2 regions of the Pseudoalteromonas sp. SW0106-04 genome follow, and region 2 is predicted to be linked to the other one. Evidence: predicted binding sites of a transcription regulator. Region 2 holds the regulator's gene; the other holds the start of a gene.
What was found. Region 2 encodes MetJ, which represses methionine synthesis genes. Its sites were predicted from a motif close to TAGACGTCTAGACGTCTA; they were not measured.

Region 1 (11,189 bases), on a different contig from region 2:
CAAGATTGCATTCCACCTGACAAAATAAATACGCTTTCAAAGCCTGCTTTATTCAAGCCATTGGCAATACCCGAAGCCGTCATGCCTGTCGCACATACCAATATAATGGGTTTGCTTTTGTACTTTTCAAGCGCACTAAAGTCACCCTGCTTTGCTTTTTCAGCGCTCAGGTGCACGGCATTAGAGATATGCCCAGCGTTGTAGTCCTTTTGCGCGCGAATATCCGTTACTACGGCATCTTCACGATTCACTAAAAGGGTTAATTGCTGTGGATTAATCTGCTTGATGGCAGAAAACTTACTTTTAAACCACCCCGATATCAACATCGCGACAATCGCTAGCCAAATGATGCTTAAAATAGGATGGTTTCCGATAAATTCTATGTATTGTTCCATACGTCTTACTGTATTGTTCAAACCTTGCGGGCGGCACAAGTATACACACTTGCCTTCGACTTACCAATTGATGAAATATTTTCTACTGCTAAGGCGGATAAAAAACGGTAGGATACATTATAAGAGCGCAGTTCTGTGGTCACAGTGAACATCCATAGAGCTGTATTCTTAATAATTATTATCAAGCAATTCATTTGTCGTGCCGACACTAGCAGGAGATCCAATGACACAGCCAAAGAAACCTCTCGTACTGATGATTCTGGACGGTTGGGGTTACCGTGAAAACAGCGAAAGTAATGCGATTTTAGCCGCCAACACCCCCGTTTTAGATAAGCTTTGGGAACAGCGCCCGCACACTCTGATTTCCGGTTCTGGTATGGATGTTGGTTTGCCTGATGGGCAAATGGGCAACTCTGAAGTAGGCCATGTTAACCTCGGTGCTGGGCGTGTGGTATATCAAGATTTTACCCGCATTACCAAAGCCATCGACGATGGAACATTTGCTGATAATAAAGCGCTTACCACTGCGATAGATAATGCCGTAACAGCGAACAAAGCAGTCCATCTGATGGGGCTGTTAAGCCCAGGTGGCGTCCATAGCCACGAAGAACATATTATTGCCGCTATTGAGCTGGCTGCCGAGCGCGGCGCTGAGCATATTTATGTGCATGCCTTTTTAGATGGTCGTGATACGCCTCCACGCAGCGCTGAAGCATCACTTAAACGCATCGATGAAACCTTCGCTCGCCTCGGTAAAGGTCGTATCGCCAGTGTTGTTGGGCGTTACTTCGCTATGGATCGTGATAATCGCTGGGATCGCATCGAAAGTGCCTATAACTTAATGGTCCTCGGCGAAGCTGACTATCAAGCCGTAGATGCAGTGTCAGCTTTGCATGCAGCCTATGAGCGTGATGAGAATGATGAATTTGTAAAAGCAACAACCATTGGCGATAGCCCCGCAACCATCAATGATGGTGATGCAGTGTTATTTATGAACTTCCGAGCGGATCGAGCGCGGCAGATGAGTCGCGCTTTTGTTGATGCCGAATTTAACGGCTTCAGTAAAAAGAAAGCGCCGCAATTAAGCGGTTTCGTTATGCTGACTGAGTATGCTGCAGACATCAAGGCGCCTGTGGCATTTCCACCAGAGCCACTCAATAATGTGCTGGGTGAGTGGCTTGCCAAACATAACAAAACACAATTACGCATTTCAGAAACAGAAAAGTACGCTCATGTGACCTTCTTTTTCAGCGGCGGTCGGGAGCAAGAGTTTGATGGTGAAAGCCGTGAGCTTATCCCCTCGCCGGATGTTGCTACCTATGACTTACAACCAGAAATGAACTCTCAATTGCTAACCGACAAACTAGTGGCGGCTATTCAAAGCAACAAGTATGACGTCATTGTGTGTAATTATCCTAATGGCGATATGGTTGGCCACTCAGGCGTATTTGCAGCAGCCGTAAAAGCTTGTGAAGCGGTGGACAGCTGTATTGGCCGCGTGGTGGAAGCGTTAGAGCAAGTCGGTGGCGAGGCCTTAATTACCGCCGATCACGGTAATGCCGAGCAAATGGTAAACCCACAGACTGGTCAAGCGCATACCGCCCACACCAGCGAGCCTGTGCCATTCATTTACGTTGGCCGTGATGCTCAAGCTATTGATGGCAAAACGCTCAGTGACGTAGCTCCCACTATGTTGCATCTACTGGGCATGGAGCAGCCAGAAGAAATGACTGGTTCACCCATCATGCGTCTTAAGTAACCTCGATGCCGATGGTTTTATTGAGTCACAAACGTCAAAAGGTGTCGCTGCTGTGCGCGACACTTTTGGCGTTCCTAAGCTTCAATAGCTTTGCTAACGAGAACCGCACCAAGCAAGACTTAACCGAAGTCCAACAAGAATTAAAAAAGAGCCAACAGAATTATCAGCAGCAGCAACGCTCGCTGGATAAGTTACAGAGCCAACTCAAGAACTCAGAGCAAGCTATCGCTGTAAATGCAAAGGAGTTACGTGCGCTCGATAACAAGCTCGCAGACAACGAACGGCAACACCAAAAGTTACAACAACAGGCTGAACAGCTGGAGTCGCGTCGTAAAAAGCTTGATAAAGTACTTGCAGCCCAAGTAAAGAGCGCCTACATGGTGGGTGGGCATGATTATTCAAAGATGCTGTTAAACCAACAAGACACAGCCAAGTTAGAGCGCACCATTAGCTATTACGACTATTTCAACAAAGCTCGTTTGCAACAGCTTGAAGCGTTACAACAGACAATGCGTGAAATAGCGCAAAACCAAGCAGCGCTGCAACAAAACAGACAACAACTGGCGAAGCTACGCGAGCAAGAACAACAGCAGCAACAGCAATTAGTTGCAGCTAAAGCACAACGTCAATCTCAGGTCCAAGAGCTACAAGGTAAATTAAATCAACTGCAAAGCTCGATAGCGTATTTAAAAGATAATGAGCAGACCTTACTGGATACCCTAGCGGAGCTAGAGCGCAGTAAAGACCGCCAAGTAGCTATGTTAGGTCTGGGTAGCAGCAAAGGAAAATTAACTTGGCCGACACGGGGTAAGCTTACCCACCGCTTTGGCACCCGTAAACGCCAAGGGTTCAATTGGAAAGGGGTGGTGATCGCAGCCAGTGAAGGGAGCAGTATAACCAGTATAGAGGATGGCCAAGTGGTCTTTGCTGACTGGCTAAGAGGTTTTGGTTGGGTCATGGTGGTCGATCACGGCAAGGGTTATATGAGCCTATACGGCCACGCTCAAGCATTACTTAAAGAAGTGGGCGATCCAGTTTATAAAGGCGAAACAATCGCTTTAGTAGGCCAGAGCGGCGGTCAAATTGATCCTGGTCTATACTTTGAAATACGCCACAAAGGACGTGCCGTTAACCCAACGACATGGTGCAAGTCCTCCTAATTGAATAGAGGCTGCACCTCAAGGGGGCAGCCGATGTTTGTATTCACAACTTACCTATACAAGCGCTTGTTACTAGGGCTCAGTTTTTTAGCCTTAGTGGTACTAGCGCCTGCTTCATTGGCAAAGGACAGCCAACTCGATGAAGTGCTTTTTCACATCAACAACTACTACGTTGAGGAAGTGGACCGCGACAAGTTAGACCAACATGTACTCAGCAGTTTATTACAAGAGCTTGATCCATATAGCGAGTTCCTTGATGAGCAAGAGTTAAAACGATTATTCGATGTCACCAATGGCCAATACAAGGGCCTGGGAATCGAAGTAGAACAGCGTGACAAACATGTAGTGGTGATCTCCGCCCTACCCAACTCACCCGCCCGGGCCGCTGGCTTACAACGTGGTGACGTTATCGTGTCTATCAATGGCACTAAGGTGAATAATACTACTTTAGAAGAAGTCTCTGCTCTGATCAGCAGTCGTGAAGATGGTCAAGTGCATTTAGCCGTTGCTCGCGCAGGCCATTCACAACGCCTCGACTTTCAGCTTACCCGTCAGCCTATCCACATTGAAAGCGTCGCCAGTGAGCTCAAGGCCAATGGCATGGGCTACTTACGTATTAATAGCTTCAACAATCATAGTTTTCATGATGTCGCGCGTCACATCACCATGATGCAAAACGCCAACGGCGCCATACTCAACGGTTTGCTTATTGACCTGCGTGACAACCCAGGCGGTACCCTCGACAGTGCCATTGCCATTGCCGATTTATTTTTGTCTCAAGGTGTTATTGTCTCCACTCGAGGTCGCTTTGTGGAGGCTAATCAACGCTTTGAAGCAAAAGCTGGGGACATAATTCAAGGCGCCCCCATGGTCGTGCTGATCAATGAGGGCTCAGCTTCCGCTGCAGAAATTGTTGCCGGCGCGCTCAAGGATAATGACCGGGCAACCGTGGTAGGGACTCGCTCCTATGGTAAAGGGTCGGTGCAGTCATTGATCCCCTTAGGCGATGGCCGCAGTGCTTTGAAGCTGACCACAGCGAAGTACTATACCCCCTCTGGCGTGTCCATTGAGGGGACTGGCATCGTTCCTGATGTGCCGATATTGCAACCTGCCCTTTCGCAATCAAATAAAGAAGTTATAATCAGCTTAGCTGAGGGGCAAAGTGCGCATAAAAACTTAACCGCACTGCTTGATAAACAATTACTAAAAGCTCAGCAACTATTAGAACAATAAAAACGCAGGCTCGGCTTTTAGCACGGGCCTGCACACTAATCATCAACAAAGATAAAAACACATTGTGCGCTTTTTAATATGGACTACGTTGTGTGTGCTGGTGCTCTTATCACCAGTACATGCGAAGCAAATCGCTATTGTCATTGATGACATAGGCTATCATCGTAATGACATGGCTGCCTTGCACTTGCCTGGCGCTGTAACTTACTCGGTGCTCCCTTTTACTCCTTACGCCACTCACTTTGCTCAACAGGCAGGGGCCTTAGATAAAGAGGTGCTTTTGCATGCCCCCATGCAAGCTATAAACGGTAAAGCGTTAGGGCCTGGGGGGCTGACAATGGATATGTCAAAAGAAGCTTTCCAACACGAGCTACGCAAGGCATTAGCCAGCCTACCCAATGCGCGCGGCGTCAATAATCACATGGGCTCGCTGCTAACCCAGCAAAATGCGCCGATGAGCTGGACTATGGAAGTGCTAAAAGAGCAGGATTTGTTTTTTCTCGACAGTAAAACAACTCCCAATTCAAAAGCGCAAACAATTGCCGGGCTATACGGTGTCAGCAATATTGCTCGCCATGTTTTTCTCGATAATATCACCACCGAGCAGCAACTACGTTATCGTTTTGAGCAGCTAAAGACTCTCGCCGATAAGTATGACTACGCAGTTGCAATTGCTCACCCCTACCCCGAAACGTTTGCCTTTTTGCAACAGGCATTGCAAGAGCTCGAGGGCGAAGGTTTCCAACTTGTGCCTTTATCTCAGCTAGTGCAGCAGCGCACAATTCGGCTTGCGCAGGCCGATAAAAAAAGTGTAACCGAGGAAGAGTAGAGGCCTCTAAAACAATCATAAGTGGCATGGCTGCTGATGACTGGACTCTGGTGCCGATAAACCACCTCCTCAGTATTCAACACCTGCCCAAGTGCTTGTTCTATGAACATAAAATTAATCTGTATCTTTTACACAAACAGTGAAAGCTTTTCTTTTCCTCTAGAGCACAAAAAACAACAAACCCATTAAAATCAACACTTTAAAAGTTGGCATGGACTTAGCAACGTATATTCCGAAACGCAAATCTATGGAGGGTACATTATGTTAGGTTGGTCAATTGCATTTTTAGTTATCGCTTTGGTCGCAGCACTTTTAGGTTTCGGTGGCATTGCTGGTGCAGCCGCTGGCATCGCTAAAATTATTTTCTTTGTATTCTTGGTACTGCTGGTTATCTCCCTTGTTGCTGGCGCCATTCGTGGTAAAGCGCCAAGGTAGTTATTAGTTTTACAGCACAAGCGGTCACAGGCGGGATAAAACCCGCGACCGCAACCAAAACACGTTTTTTGAATCCAGATTTAAAGAGTTAATATCTAAGGAGAGTTCTATGTTTAATCATTCAGCAACAAAAGCATTTATCGCTACATTATTTGCCGCAGTATTCGCTATGGGCTGTGAAGACAGTGGCGGTGCCGAAGAGGCAGGTGAAAAGATTGATGAGGCGATCACAGACACTCAAAACGCGGTCGAAGACGCGTGTGAGAATGTTAAAGAAAACGCCGGTGCAGAAGAAACAAACTGCTAATACAGGCTTATCTTCAAACAAAAAACCCGCGAAGTTCGCGGGTTTTTTTACGTCTCTAATTATTTAAAACTGACTGTTGGCCGCCGCAACCACATTGTCTACGGTGAAGCCAAAGTGCTTAAACAATTCGCCCGCTGGCGCTGATTCACCAAAGCTAGTCATGCCGATAACTTTACCATTCAAACCAACATACTTGTACCAGAAGTCGGCAATGCCTGCCTCTACGGCGACACGGCGAGTCACACTGCTGGGTAGGACACTTTCTTTGTACTGTGCGTCTTGTTGATCGAACAAGTCCGTTGATGGCATAGACACCACGCGTACCTGACGACCTTGAGCGCGAAGCTCAGAAGCTGCATCCATAGCAAGTTGTACTTCCGAGCCTGTGGCAATCAGGATAACTTCTGGCTCGCCATCACAGGTTAATACATACCCACCTTTTTTCACATCAGCAAGCTGCTGCGCATCGCGTGCTTGCTGAGCAAGACCTTGACGCGTAAAGACCAGCGACGTTGGCCCATCTTTGCGCTCTATCGCTTGCTGCCACGCAATGGCTGATTCAACTTGGTCACATGGACGCCAATTCACTAGATTCGGTGTATAACGTAGGCTCGCCATTTGCTCAACCGGTTGGTGAGTCGGTCCATCTTCACCCAGGCCGATGGAATCGTGGGTGTAAACGAAAATGCTAGGCGTCTTCATAAGAGCGGCCATGCGCACCGCATTACGCGCATACTCCATAAACATTAAAAAGGTTGCACCGTAAGGAATGAAACCTTTGTGCAAGGCAATACCATTCATAATGGCGGACATGCCAAATTCACGCACCCCATAGAAAATATAGTTACCTGACGCGTCGTCTTTACTAAGGCCTTTTGAACCACTCCAAATCGTTAAGTTCGACCCTGCCAAATCGGCTGAGCCGCCCATAAACTCAGGTAGCATGGGGCCAAAGGTATTTAAGGCATTTTGCGATGCCTTACGTGTTGCAGGGCTATCAGGGTTTGCTTGTAACTGCTCAATATAGGCTTGTGACTTCTCGGCCCAATCAGCAGGCAATTCACCATTTTGGCGACGTTCAAACTCCGCAGCAAGCTCAGGGTATGCCGCTTTGTATGCCGCAAACTTATCCTGCCAACTTTGCTCTGCTTGCGTGCCCTTCTCTTTGGCGTCCCACTGTTGATAGATATCATCAGGAATCGCAAAGGCGTCATGAGGCCAACCTAAGAACTCGCGAGCAGCTTTAATTTCATCATCGCCCAACGGTGCACCGTGGCAATCATGGCTTCCTGATTTATTCGGAGAGCCGTAACCAATCACTGTTTTACAACAGATAAGCGTTGGCTTGTCACCTTGGGCGCGGCCTTCATCAATAGCAGCGCGAATAGCCTCGCTATCGTGACCATCCACATTACGGACCACGTGCCAGCCGTAAGACTCAAAACGCGCGGGAGTGTCGTCACTAAACCAGCCTTCAACCTCACCATCAATAGAAATACCGTTGTCGTCCCAAAACGCAATCAACTTACCAAGGCCTAGAGTTCCTGCAAGCGAACACGCCTCGTGAGAAATCCCTTCCATCAAGCAGCCGTCGCCCATAAAAGCGTAAGTATAGTGATCAACAATTTCATGGTCAGCGCGATTAAATTGAGCAGCAAGGGCTTTCTCCGCGATTGCCATTCCTACCGCATTGGTGATCCCCTGTCCAAGCGGGCCCGTAGTAGTCTCAATACCCGGAGCATAACCGTATTCAGGGTGGCCCGGAGTTTTTGAATGAAGCTGACGGAAGTTTTTAATTTCCTCAATAGGAAGATCATAGCCGCTTAAGTGTAAAAGCGAATAAATCAGCATTGAACCGTGGCCATTTGAGAGAATAAATCGGTCACGGTCAGCCCAGTTAGGGTTGCTCGGGTTATGCTTAAGATAATCGCGCCACAGTACTTCGGCGATATCGGCCATGCCCATCGGGGCACCCGGATGACCTGATTTAGCTTGTTGAACCGCGTCCATGGAAAGCACGCGAATGGCGTTTGCAAGTTCTTTGCGTGATGGCATGAATTCTCCTACCTTTAAATGTATTTGCGCTGGGGCTTCACTCGCGCTCATGCTGGCGCGGGTAAAGAATAAGACGAAAGCCCATTCTTACTTATTCATCTGCCCCCTGCAATTAAAAATTGGGCATCGAACGAGTAACTTTAGAATTACTCATAACGAATAAAAATACTGATAACTAAAAGAGTACAAAAACACCAAGCAATAAAGGTCAAAAGACCGCTATACAATCAATTTTATTTAGACGTCTAGGCGTAAAAAGCTAGGAAATCACCTGTGATTTAGCTAGAATACGCGCCTTAATTTATGCTGCGCTCAACCCAGTGGCTGGTATGATCTTGGGAAGCGCGATACTTGTGAGCAGAAACTTATGGCAAAACATTTATTTACTTCTGAGTCTGTGTCTGAAGGACACCCGGATAAAATCGCTGACCAAATTTCTGATGCGGTACTCGATGCTATTTTGGCGCAAGATCCCCATGCCCGTGTAGCCTGCGAAACCTATGTGAAGACCGGTATGGTGATGGTCGGTGGTGAAGTCACAACCAGTGCTTGGGTCGATATTGAAGAGTTAACGCGCAAAACCGTGCGTGAAATCGGCTACACCCATTCCGATATGGGCTTCGATGCCGACTCATGTGCAATTCTAAACACCATTGGTAAGCAGTCTCCTGATATTAATCAAGGTGTTGACCGCGCTCGTCCAGAAGAGCAAGGTGCAGGTGACCAAGGCTTGATGTTTGGTTATGCCTGTAATGAAACCGACGTGCTCATGCCAGCGCCCATTACCTATTCACACCGCTTGGTACAACGCCAAGCCGAAGTGCGCAAAAATGGTGAATTACCCTGGTTACGTCCAGACGCCAAGTCACAGGTAACCTTTGCTTATGAGAATGGCAAGGCCGTTGGTATCGATGCCGTCGTGCTGTCAACGCAACACTGCGATTCTATTGCGCAAGATGACTTGGTTGAAGCGGTCATGGAGACCATTATCAAACCAACGCTACCGGCAGAGCTTATTACCGATGCGACTAAGTTCTTCATTAACCCCACTGGACGCTTCGTGATCGGTGGCCCGATGGGGGATTGCGGCTTAACTGGTCGTAAAATCATCGTTGATACTTATGGCGGTATGGCACGTCACGGTGGTGGCGCATTCTCAGGTAAAGATCCATCGAAAGTGGACCGCTCTGCCGCTTACGCAGCACGTTACGTTGCTAAAAATATAGTCGCGGCCGGCCTGGCCGATAAATGCGAAATCCAAGTGTCTTATGCCATTGGCGTTGCCGAGCCAACCTCCATCAGTGTTGAAACCTTTGGCACCGGCAAATTAGACGAAACGCGTTTAATCGAACTGATCCGCAAGCATTTCGACTTACGTCCTTATGGTTTAATTCAAATGCTTGATTTAGAACGTCCGATTTATCAGCCTACAGCGGCTTACGGCCACTTTGGTCGCAATGAATTCCCATGGGAAGCGACCGATAAAGCACAGGCACTTAAAGCCGACGCTGGATTATAAGTGAATTACCTATAAGTTAATTGAAAAGCGCCTATATGGCGCTTTTTTTATAGCTATAACCCCACTCTCGGCAGTTAATCCTCGCCGCAATCGCCGGCACTGATTGGCACGACTTGCAGAGCGTGTACTGCTGCTAACTGACTTTTCAAGCTCATCATAGTTTTAGATACACTTTTCAACGATACTTTATTACTGAGCCAGCGTGGAAGCTTACCACCTGGGTCGGCAAAAACCTGATAGCGGATAAGTAAGCCGTCGTCTTGCTGCGTCATTCGCCAGTTAGCAGTCAAGGTTGTGATGCGTATCCTATCACTTTTACGAGCGATATTTGGGTTATAGGCATGCACCCGTAACTCAGTGGTATAGTCATTGACACGCTGATAGCAACTTTGTGTATAAAGCTCCCTATCAGCAACGGGCCAAGGCGAATTAATCACCGTGTATACGCGGTTGCGATTGCCTTGAGAGTGCAAAAGACGAACTTCTTGTACTGCATGCAACCACTGCGATGCTTGTTGGGTGTTATACAGTAGCGTCAGTAACTGAGCTGTGCGGGCGTCGGCAACGAAAAGCTCAGCATAAATATGGTAGATACCATCTTTACTGACGGTATAGACCACTTTCAAATCAGGGAGGTTTTTATAATTCCGCCAAGGTTGGATTTCAGCCCCAGCTGCAAAGCTGAGGCTAAGTAGGCTAATCGCGCCAATAAGGTTGAACATCACGAGTCGCTTCTCGGCTTTGCTCCATGGCACTCAACAGACTATCGGTTTTTTGCGTCAACCAAGCCTGAATTTTGATGAATTGCTCGCTCTCATTACCTTGGCACAGCTGACCAAGGTAATCGAGGGTGAATAATTCAAAAGTGCCGTGCACAATATCTAGCCATGGCGCCCGAAAGCTCATGCGCAAAGACTCATCAAACAATGCGCCCAAACAACAGCCACTTAAAAGATTGCGTTCCAAGCGCTGCTTAAGCTGTAAGTACTGCTCGCTGGCTAGCGGCTGTTGAGGCTCAACGAGCTCTTTCATTTCCTGCCAATCATAGTCGAGTAGCCGTGCCGCCAGATCATGAATTGGCTGTTCACCAGCCTGAAGTTGCGCTTGCCCCCATGATTGTCGCCACCCTCGCTCAGTCAACCAGATTGTTAAATCTAACAACAGCAGGTTATAGCGTGTGCTAGTGAATATAGCCTGGACATCGTCAATGCTTGGTTGGATGGATTTTAGATCGCCTATCACCTGAGTCAGCTCTGGTGCTGCATTGATTTTCTTATAATAAGCATGCTTTTTCGAGGTAAAGGTTTTCAGTTGAATCGCCGTCTCGACCCAACTTAACTCGCTCAGTAACCACTTAAGTTCGCCGCGCAGACGCTCGGTCGCTTGTTTTTCAACGATATCGCTGAATAACCACAAACTATGGCGAATAAGACTGACACCATCGGTTACCCGTTTCAGCGTTTTAAGGGTCGGCTTTTGGAAATAACATTGTTCGTG
Region 2 (11,189 bases):
TTGCATTAGCTCTTGGTCCACTTTGGAACCAATCTCCATGCTCGCAAATGGGTCAACGACTACAGTGTGGATCCCTAACTCGTCGATTAATAGTCTATCTAATCCTTCGATCATTGCCGTTCCACCAGAGAGAACAATGTAATCCACTTGGTCTTTCCCGCTGGTCGTAAGGAACATTTGCACGGCTCGACGCACTTGCTGTAGCAATGAGGTCTGGAACGGCGCAAGTACCTCAAACGTGTAGTTTGGCGGCAAATCGCTGGTGCACTTGGCGCGCTCAGCTTCGTCAAAGTTTTTATTGTAGTAGGAGACAATAGTGTTAGTGTACTGCTCGCCACCGAAGACCTGGTCCCGGGTGTAGATGGTTTCACCCTTTTGCACCACACTCACTAGCGTCATCACCGCGCCGATATCCACAAGCGCCACAACTTTATCTTTCGCATCTTCTGGTAGTGCAGCATAGCTCACATCCAAGCTACGTGATAACGCGTACGTTTCAACATCAACCACCTTAGTATCAAAGCCACCGGCCTCAACGGCGCCGGAACGAGCTTCAACACTCTCGGTGCGCGCAGCAGAGAGTAAAACATTAACCTTGGATGGATCAGCTTCATTTATTTCCAACTTTTCAAAGTCGATACTGACTTCATCAAGTGGGTAAGGAATTAAGCTGTCAGCCTCAATTTCGATTTGTGACTCTAGTTCAGAGTCACTCAGAGACACATCCATGTAGATCATCTTAGTGATCACTGTTTGACCAGAAACTGCAACAATGGCATGGCTAACAGACTTTGGAATGCGCCGTCTAAGTTTTGCAATAACTCGTCCAATCGCCTCAATGTCTTGAATGTTACGCTCGGCCATAGCCCCTTTAGGCATGGGCTCTATAGCAACAGCATCAAGGCGATAACCCTGCTCATGCTGTGTTAATAACACCGCTTTTACAGAGTGCGAGCCAATATCTATACCGACCATAGCAGGCACAGACTTTTTAAGAAGTCGATTTAACATAAGAGCAACGTGAAACCTTTTTTTATAATTATAATAGACTTATAAATTATCGATGAAAAAATTTTATTCACTATTCAATCAAGATATACTACCAATCTCTTCGCTCAATTGGGAGTCCAAACAGGGAAATATCCGTGAAAATATTCAAAAAATTTTTACAAATCCTTTGCATATGTGTCCTCTTGGGCTGCATCGTACTAGCTGGGCTGTACCTTTACGTCAGATCTGACATCCCCAGTGTGGCGGTGCTAAAGGACGTAAAATTGCAGACTCCAATGCAAGTATTTACCCGAGATGGAAAACTTATCAACCAGTTTGGTGAAAAACGGCGAATTCCTGTAAAAATCAGCGAAGTACCTCAGCCTATGCTGAATGCATTCCTGGCCACTGAAGATAATCGTTTCTACGATCACTACGGTATCGACCCTATCGGTATTGTCCGTAGTGCAATCGTTCTTATCTCGACCGGTGAAAAGCGCCAAGGCGCAAGTACTATCACCATGCAGCTGGCACGAAACTTCTTTCTTACTCGGGAAAAAGCATACATCCGAAAAGTGAAAGAAATATTTATCGCATTGCATATTGAGCAATTATTAACCAAAGACGAAATCTTCGAGCTCTATCTCAACAAAATTGAGCTTGGTAATCGTGCCTTTGGCATCGGTGCTGCAGCACAAGTGTACTATGGAAAGCCTCTACAAGAGCTTGATTTAGCGCAAATGGCTATGATTGCGGGCCTACCTAAGGCGCCTTCTGCACTTAACCCCATCCGCAACCCTGAGCGTGCTAAAAATCGCCGTAACGTGGTGTTAGGCCGGATGTTAGATGAGGGCTACATCACTCAGGCTGAGTTTGATGAGGCAACTAACAAACCGATTACCGCCCGTTTCCACGGCGCCGAGATAGAGCTTTATGCGCCTTATATTTCTGAGATGGTGCGCGCCGAGTTAGTTGCTCAGTATGGCGAGGAGCAAGCCTATAATTCAGGTATGCGGGTTTACACCTCGGTAGAGTCAAAAGTGCAGCAAGCAGCTCAGCAAGCATTGCGTGATAATCTATATGCTTATGATATGCGCCATGGTTATCGCGGCCCCGAGGCCGTGCTATGGGATAGCGAAACCGAAGCTCCTCTTGACGAACCACAGTTAATCGCCCACTTACAGGGCCTTAACCCACTCGCCGACTTACATGGTGCAGTGGTGATGAGTGTGGACGAGCAATCCGTTGAAGTACTTAATGAATTAGGTGAACGGTTCACCATAGAGTGGGACGGATTAAAATGGGCGCGCAAATTTATTACTCAGTCTCGTCAAAGTTACGCTCCGAAGAGTGCGGCCGATATTCTCTCTGCAGGTGCACAGATTTGGTATCGTTTCGACAATGATGGCCGCCCGCTGTTAGCGCAAGTTCCCGAAGCATCCAGTGCACTGGTCTCTATTGACCCTAAAGACGGCCGCATAAAGGCGATTGTCGGTGGCTACAGCTTTGAACAAAGCCAGTACAATCGAGCGGTTCAAGCAAAGCGCCAAGTTGGCTCTAACATCAAGCCCTTCATTTACTCAGCGGCGTTAGAGCACGGTTACTCCTTAGCAACCATTATTAACGATGCGCCGATAAACCACTGGGATAAAAGCCAAGGTGTTGCTTGGCGACCCAAGAACAGCCCAGCTAAATATGTTGGCCCGATCCGTGTTAGACGTGCCTTAGCGCAGTCAAAAAACGTGGTTTCAGTCAGGTTGCTGCGCGGCGTCGGTGTAGACCCTGCCGCTGAACACTTACTCAAGTTTGGCTTTCATGATGAAGATATTCCGCGCAATGAAACCCTGGCGCTGGGAAGTGCGTCATTAACACCTTTAGAATTAGCTCGCGGTATGAGTGCTTTCGCAAATGGTGGGCATTTAGTTGAGCCTTACTTTATTACCGAAATACAAAGCGCCGAAGGCGAAGTGCTAATGCAAGCTCGCCCCTATAAGGCCTGCTCTGAAGAGCAAAAGCGCAGCAATGAAATGTTTGCAGAGCTGGCAATGCTCGAGCCCAGTAGCGCCAGTGAGGGTAACCCCGACAACACTGACAGCACAGAGACTACTGATACCCAGTTACCGCAATGCGCACCACGGGTTATTTCTAAACAGAATGCCTTCTTAATTGCCGATGCGATGACCAGTGCAATTTGGGGCGGTGGCAGCTGGAAGCATGGCACCGGCTGGAATGGCACTGGCTGGCGCGCGACGCGGTTAAAGCGCCGTGATTTATCAGGTAAAACCGGCACCACCAACAACTCGGTCGATACCTGGTTTAGTGGCTTTAACGCCAATGTTATGACCACAGTATGGGTTGGCTTCGATAACCCAGGTAATCCGCTAGGACGTACCAGTTACAACAACAACTTAGGGAAAGGACAAACCTTTGGTGCCGAATCTGGTGCAAAAACAGCGCAACCGGCTTGGATTGATTACATGCGTGTGGCCCTTGAAGATGAGCCTGCGGCCCCTATCGAGCCACCCGAAGGACTGGAATCAGTACGAATTGATCTAAAATCAGGATTATTAAGTCATCAAAACGACCACACCAGCCGCTTTGAATACTTTATAAAAGGGACTGCCCCCACTAAGTATGTGGAAAAAGCGCCGCCGGTGATCTTCGAAACTCAAGGGCAGGATGAACCTGAGCTGCCCACTGAAGACGAGCTCTTCTAAATAAAAAAGCCAAGCAATGATGCTTGGCTTTTTTATTACCCTGTTACCGCATTAACTAAGACTCTCAATAAGCCAGTAGAGATCTGAGTGGACACCTGCAGCGGTGACCTCTTTCCCTGCACCTGGGCCTTGAATAACCAAGGCATTCTGCGCATACCAGCGACTGTTGATGACAAAGATATTGTCGCCCGGACTTAATCCCGCTAAGGGGTTGGATTGTGCCACTGCAACAAGACCCACTTGGGCTTTTACCTTGCCATCAACAATGCGTAAGTCAGCGTTGTACCTCAGTACCTTTTGCTCTTTTTGCGCCTGCTGTGCGTGGGTGCCAACAAAGTCATCAAGTAAGGCAATGTTATCCAGAAAATCTTGCCAGCTCCCTTGTGCTAAAGACTCTGGCATCAGCGGGCTTAGCTCAATATCGTCAATGTCCAACTGCAAACCCAACTCGCGTGCGAGGATCAACAGCTTACGTTGTACATCTCGGCCGGATAAATCTTCACGCGGATCGGGCTCGGTAAAGCCCAACTTTTGCGCCGCAAAAAGCAGCTCAGAAAAAGCTTGGCTGCCATCATAGTGACTGCATAGCCATGATAGCGTCCCAGAAAACACACCTTGAATACGGGTGATCTCATCGCCACTGCGCTGCAAATCGGCTAATGCAAAGTTAATGGGTAGCCCAGCGCCAACACTGGTGTTATAACGCCATTTGAGATTGCGCTCTGCCAGCTCGTTACGTAACGACTGATACCAGCTATGTGGCGCTGTTCCGGCATACTTGTTGGCACTGATCAAATGACAGTTAGCACGCACAAAATCAGGGTATAAACCACTGAATGACTCACTGGCGGTTATATCAATGACCACCTTGTGTTCGTAATCAAGCTCATTGAGGCGTTCGCACAACTGCTCGCTTTGGTAGGGAACCGCTTGTTCTAACCATTGACCTTGCCAGTTCTGCGGGTCTAATCCACAGGGGTCAAACAACATGCTGCGACTTCGCAGTAGACCAACCAGTTTTACCTCAAAGTGCTGCTCTAAACGCGCTAACTGCTGCGTAAACTGTTGTAAAAACACACTGCCCACATTTCCAAGGCCGGCGACAATCACGGCAATTTGCTGGTGTGCACCAATTAAAGTGCGATGTACCTTCCCTAAACTATCGGCATCAATGATTTGATCGGTCAGTACCAAGGCGTAGTCTTGATCACAGTGGCTAAAGCGGATAGTTAAGTTAAGTTGCTCTAAGCATGCCAGCATTTCCTGGTAGCCTTGCTGAGTATACTGGTTTGGGCTGACTAAGGCGCACCCATTGAGGTTTGACTCAACGAGTTGTCCACGCTCTCCCAGCTCACGGGAGATAAGAGTGCTATGGGCGCTGGGTACAATCAAAAAGTCTACACCCTGCTGCTGAAAGTGGCCTATGGTGTGCTGTATAAGCTGGCTTAAGGTTGCCAGTTCATCCACTTTAAGGCTCGACACACGATATAGGTCAACGCCCTCTATGGTGGTCAAAAAACGTTTATGCTTACAGTAACCTTCGCGGACAATCTCAGTGCCACTGTCATCGCTGTCATAGGAGCTGCGCACCGATAGCTTGATGGCGCTACCTTGCAAAGGCGACAGCGTTTTCGCATGCAATACCGGATTACCTAACTGGGCCAGGCGGTTGGCTTGGCTACGACAAATTTTTTGATACTTTAAGGCATCGGCTACTTTGCGTGGGTCGGTGCTGAAAACCCCCTGCGTATCGGTCCATATACAAACTTGTTTGGCGTTGACATAACGGGCCAATAAGGTGGCGCTGTAGTCACTGCCATTGCGTCCCAAGGTGACTGTTTGCTGGTTGCTATCGGCGGCAATAAACCCCGTTACAACGTTGATTTTATCCCCGGCAATATGGCGCTCGCAGAGCTTTTCATTGTCCAAATGCAGTAGTTGCCCTTGGTGCACACACAGTAGCTGCCGCGCATCAAGATCTTGCGCAGCATAGCCTAATTGCTGCAAATAGGTCGCGAGCAAGCGGGCCGACCACAGTTCACCATGGGCTAATAAGGACGCCTCATCTAAGGTGTTTGTCTGCAATTGCTCAGCTATGCGCTGAAGCTCACTATTAAGCTGTGATTGCAGAGCGTGGGCTTGGTGCGCTGCTAATAGCTCATCAATAAGCTCATGCTGATGGGTGCGTAGCAACTGCAAGACATCATGATAGCCATGGCTATCGTGCTGTTGATAGGCCTGCCACAACTTCACTAGCGTATCCGTGGTTTTCCCCGCCGCAGAGACCACCACCACGTCACCGAGTTGGCTGTTGCCGATAACAATATTGGCGACCGCATGGTAACGCGCCGCGTTGCTGAGACTCGAACCACCAAACTTATGTACAACCTGAGTCATAGTATCCTCTTATTTGCTTGCTAACGCGTTAAAAGCGGCATCTAAGTCATCTATAAGATCTTGTTTATCTTCAATACCTACAGAAATCCGGATAAGCGTGTCGCCGACCCCAGCCTCAAGTCGTGCGGCTTTATCCATGCCCGCGTGAGTCATGGTCGCCGGGTGACAAATAAGGCTTTCCACCCCGCCCAACGACTCCGCTAAAGTAAACTGCTGTACTGAGGTGAGGAATTTTGCACTGTCTTGCAGCTGGCCTTTAATATCAAAGCTCACCATACCGCCAAAGCCCTGTTGCTGCGCTTTTGCCAAGTCGTGTTGTGGGTGCGAACTCAACCCTGGATAGTAAACTGACTGCACATTAGGATGCTGTTCAAGGTATTGAGCAATCGCCAAGGCATTTTCTTCATGCTGCTTAAGGCGCACTTTCAAGGTACGCAAACCACGCAGGGTGAGATAGCTATCGAAAGCGGCGCCGGTAATGCCAATATTATTAGCCCACCATGCCAGCTCTTCACCCAACTCTTTGGTTTTGGTGATCACCGCACCACCGACCACATCGGAGTGACCATTGACATATTTAGTGGTCGAGTGCACCACCACATCACAACCCAATAACAATGGGTTCTGTAAGGCGGGAGATAAAAACGTGTTGTCGGCTGCAACCAGCGCACCGATGCTCTGCGCGGCATCGCACACTGCGCGGATATCCGTGAGTCGCAAAATGGGATTACTGGGCGTTTCAATCCACACCAGTTTGGGTTTGGCGGCCACTAAGCGTTGGTAACAGTTTGATTGAGTGAAATCGATAACCTCAACCTTGAGCAACCCTCGTTTGGCTAAAGAGGTAAATAAGCGATAACTGCCGCCATAACAATCATGGGGGATCACTAGGGTGTCATTGGGTGTCAGTAGCTGCGTCACTAGATGCACTGCGGCCATACCTGTCGCGGTGATAATTCCGTGCTCTCCCCCTTCTAGTTGCGCTAAGGTCTGCGCCAAAATATCCCGATTGGGATTACCACTACGACCATAATCATATTCGCGTTTGCTATCAAAATCGGCAAAGGAATAAGTGGTCGATAAATGAATGGGTGGCACCACCGCACCATGGTGCTTATCAGCATCAATACCATGGCGCACGGCGATGGTGTCTTTTTTTAGTTGTGACATATTTGCCCCCAATCAAGAAAATGGATGTTTAGACGTCCAAAAGGTTAAATTAACACAATTTAGAAGTCAAAACATTTATACGTCTAAATAGCTAATTTATGAATATTTGACTATCCTTACCAACGCGATAAAATTTCGCCCTTATTGATGCCTAAGTGACCAAAAATAAGACGCAAATTATGGCCAAGTGGAATGGTGAATACATTCACCCTTATGCGGAGCATGGAAAAAAAGCCCAACAGGTAAAGAAAATTACCGTTTCCATCCCGCTCAATGTTTTAAAAGTATTAACCGATGAACGTACTCGCCGCCAGGTGAATAATCTTCGTCATGCCACCAACAGTGAGTTGCTGTGTGAAGCATTTCTACATGCCTTTACTGGTCAACCGCTGCCAAATGACGAAGATCTCCGAAAAGATAATCCGGAGAAGGTACCTGAAGAGGTGAGAAAAATTATGGAAGAAATGGGTGTGGAAGTGCCTGTTATCGGAGAGGACTAACAAAGACAAGCAAGTTTAACTAACCCCTGAGCATTAGGCCTCATTGCAGGAGCTAGCTTAGTGTTGTTCATAGATGTCGCAAGTCGGCCTGTATGAGAAGCGGTTAGTGAAGCTATTACTCTTTGCAAGCCATAAAAAAACCCAAGCACTAAGCTTGGGTTTTCTTTTTCTAGCGCTGAGTAGTAAAGTGATTACTCAGCCATATAATTCGCTGGCATATCAATTTGCGCAACACCTGAGTCCACAGCCGCCTGCGCCACGGCTTTCGCTACGCGTGGCAATAATCGTGGATCCATAGGCTTGGGAATAATGTATTGCGCGCCAAACTCTAATTCGCTCACTCCAGATGCCGTTAACACTGACTCAGGTACTGGCTCCTTGGCGATGCTGCGAATAGCCTCTACAGCGGCAATTTTCATCTCATCATTGATAGCGGTGGCACGCACGTCCAGTGCACCACGGAAAATAAATGGGAAACACAGTACGTTATTCACCTGGTTCGGGTAGTCAGAGCGCCCAGTGGCCATAATTAAGTCTTTGCGCGCACTGTGTGCCACATCCGGCTTAATTTCTGGGTCTGGGTTAGAACAGGCAAAAATGACCGGCTTGTCGGCCATCAATTTAAGGTCTTCAGCTGAGAGCAAATCTGGGCCAGAAACACCAACGAACACATCGGCATCAGCAATAACGTCTTGCAAGGTGCGCTTATCGGTGTTGTTAGCAAATAATTGCTTATATTCATTTAAGTCATCCCGACGCGTGTGGATCACCCCTTTACGGTCAAGCATGTAAATATGCTCGCGCTGGGCACCACACTTAATAAGCAGTTCCATACATGCAACTGCCGCTGCGCCAGCCCCCAAACACACGATCAGGGCATCACGAATATCTTTACCTTGAATTTCTAAAGCGTTTAGCATGCCTGCGGCAGTGACGATAGCAGTGCCGTGTTGATCATCATGAAATACTGGCACATTACAGCGTTCAATGAGCGCTTGCTCGATTTCGAAGCACTCTGGGGCTTTAATATCTTCGAGGTTAATACCGCCAAAGGTATCGGCAATATTTTCTACAGTGTTAATAAAGTCTTCCGTGGTGCGATGCTTCACCTCGATATCGATGGAATCAAGATTAGCAAAACGCTTAAACAGTAGTGCCTTGCCTTCCATGACCGGCTTAGACGCTAACGGCCCTAAGTTACCCAACCCTAAAATGGCACTGCCATTAGAGATCACAGCAACCATATTGCCTTTAGCCGTGTATTTATAAGCATTGTTAGCATCGGCAGCGATTTCACGCACCGGCTCTGCAACACCTGGGCTGTAGGCTAAAGCGAGATCGTTAACGGTCTCGGCGCTTTTGGTGAGTTCAATGCTAATTTTTCCTGGAACGGGGTTAGCGTGGTAATCGAGGGCTTTTTCACGAAAGTCAGACATGAACGAGTATCCTGCTAGAAATGTATGTGAGAGTTCAGCTAGTTAAGGCAAACCATACCGCTTTTCTAAATATATTCAAGCAATATCAGGTCTATCCTGTTGTACGAAATTAAAGGGTTTTAAGCCCAAGTTCATGCACATTATCTAAAGCTTTATGTGTAAATTTTGATATTCCATGCACTATAGGGACTTATGCATGCATAAAAAACCACCTAAAGCCATGCATAATGCTATATCCGAATAACTTAATATAACTAAAAAGAATACCGATCGGATAACGAATCTTATTGTTCGCTAATAACAAAGTAAGTGAATTTTAGTGAACTTTAGCGTCATTATTGTGCTTTTTTGTCACTTTAAATGAGCTAGAGCTTAAGGTGAAATGGCTAGTATGAATAATGGGGATGGATAAAAATCATAGACACAAAAAAAGCACCCGAAGGTGCTTTTCTCGACAAGCAAAGATTACTTCTTGCTGCTAAGCGCACCGAAGCGCTTATTGAAGCGATCTACACGACCACCTGTATCAAGGATCTTTTGCTTACCAGTGTAGAATGGGTGACACTCTGAACATACGTCTAGGTGAATGTCTTTACACAGGGTAGAGCTTGTCTGGAATTTGTTGCCACAAGAGCACGTTGCGTTGATTGCTTCGTACTTAGGGTGGATACCTTCTTTCATGGGGGTTACCTCTAAATAGGCCGTATCGCTCTCCAAACCCGAAGTTTGGCACCATACGCGTTAGTTTCAATGTGCCAAAGCATGGATATAACCCGCTCAGCACCCTTAAGGCCGCGTATTTTATTTGACTCCTGATTAATGTTCAAGCTTTAATTGCGGCTATTCACTGCGCCATGAATTTAGTACATTAGCGCTATATTCTAGTTCTTGGGGCCTGATTTTTGTTGCCATCATCTCGCGATTCCAACAGCCACAGTAGCAACGCGACCCCGTGCTACGTTGAAGTAGCACTTAAGGTGCCCTTACACCGTAGCTTCGACTATTTATTGCCCATCGAGTTGTGCTCTCGCGCCGTGACTGTAGGGGTAAGGGTCAGTGTTCCTTTTGGTTCGCGTGTCCTGACCGGTATGGTGTTAAAGGTAAAAGCCAGCACAGAGATGCCGGAAGATAAAGTCAAAGCCGTTAAAGCCGTGCTCGATAGCACTGCCATTATTGATGACAGTCACCTACAGTTATTGCAATTTACTGCTCGCTATTATCATTATCCATTAGGTGAAACCGTCTTTACCGCTTTGCCAAAAGCGCTGCGTGAAGGCGCGGATATTGATAAAACCAGCATTAATTACCTGCAACTCACCAAGCAAGGGCAACAACAACCGACACTGCGGGCGAAAAAGCAACAAGCCTTGCTTAAGCAGCTAGCTGAATCAGGGAAATCGCCCACCACGGAAATTAAAGCTCTGGGCTACTCCAAAGCCACCATTGATGCCCTCATCAATAAAAAACTAATAACTCAAGCAGTTGAGTTTGATAGTCAATGGCGCGAGCAGCCATTACAAGTGGCCAACAAACCAAGGTTAAACAGCGAACAAGCTGTCGCCTGCACGACCATTAATCAATCTCCTGGGTTTTCCGCTTTTTTACTTGAGGGAGTCACTGGCAGCGGCAAAACCGAGGTGTATCTGCAGTGCTTAGAGGAGGTTTTGCAACAAGGCAAACAAGCCTTAGTCTTGGTCCCCGAAATAGGCCTAACACCACAGACGGTAAATCGCTTTCGCCGCCGCTTCCCCAATACGCCAATTATGCTCTGGCACTCAGCGTTGACAGATAATGAGCGTTTGCAAACCTGGCGGTTTTGCCAAAAAGGTAGCTGTGCCATAGTGATCGGCACACGTTCAGCGATTTTTATGCCGTTTTTACGCATAGGCATGATTATTGTCGATGAGGAGCATGACGCCTCATTCAAACAGCAAGACACCCTACGCTATCACGCCCGAGATCTGGCTGCTTATCGTGCG

Region 1: a site for MetJ is predicted at 8,412-8,429, ahead of metK (methionine adenosyltransferase). Genes of this name have one in related genera too.

The regions. Positions count from the first base shown of each region.
Region 1 is NZ_BCAI01000002.1:107,411-118,599, forward strand. Features, by position in the region: gene W04_RS03075 (rhodanese-like domain-containing protein) at 1-395, opposite strand, end outside; gene gpmM (2,3-bisphosphoglycerate-independent phosphoglycerate mutase) at 619-2,154, shown strand; gene W04_RS03085 (murein hydrolase activator EnvC) at 2,160-3,314, shown strand; gene W04_RS03090 (S41 family peptidase) at 3,348-4,547, shown strand; gene W04_RS03095 (divergent polysaccharide deacetylase family protein) at 4,612-5,376, shown strand; gene W04_RS18675 (DUF1328 domain-containing protein) at 5,638-5,811, shown strand; gene W04_RS03100 (hypothetical protein) at 5,921-6,118, shown strand; gene tkt (transketolase) at 6,182-8,173, opposite strand; gene metK (methionine adenosyltransferase) at 8,541-9,692, shown strand; gene W04_RS03115 (START domain-containing protein) at 9,767-10,414, opposite strand; gene W04_RS03120 (CYTH and CHAD domain-containing protein) at 10,389-11,189, opposite strand, start outside.
Region 2 is NZ_BCAI01000003.1:277,525-288,713, forward strand. Features, by position in the region: gene W04_RS05945 (pilus assembly protein PilM) at 1-1,011, opposite strand, end outside; gene W04_RS05950 (penicillin-binding protein 1A) at 1,146-3,707, shown strand; gene metL (bifunctional aspartate kinase/homoserine dehydrogenase II) at 3,759-6,104, opposite strand; gene metB (cystathionine gamma-synthase) at 6,114-7,274, opposite strand; gene metJ (met regulon transcriptional regulator MetJ) at 7,454-7,774, shown strand; gene W04_RS05970 (malic enzyme-like NAD(P)-binding protein) at 7,966-9,210, opposite strand; gene rpmE (50S ribosomal protein L31) at 9,676-9,891, opposite strand; gene priA (primosomal protein N') at 10,116-11,189, shown strand, end outside.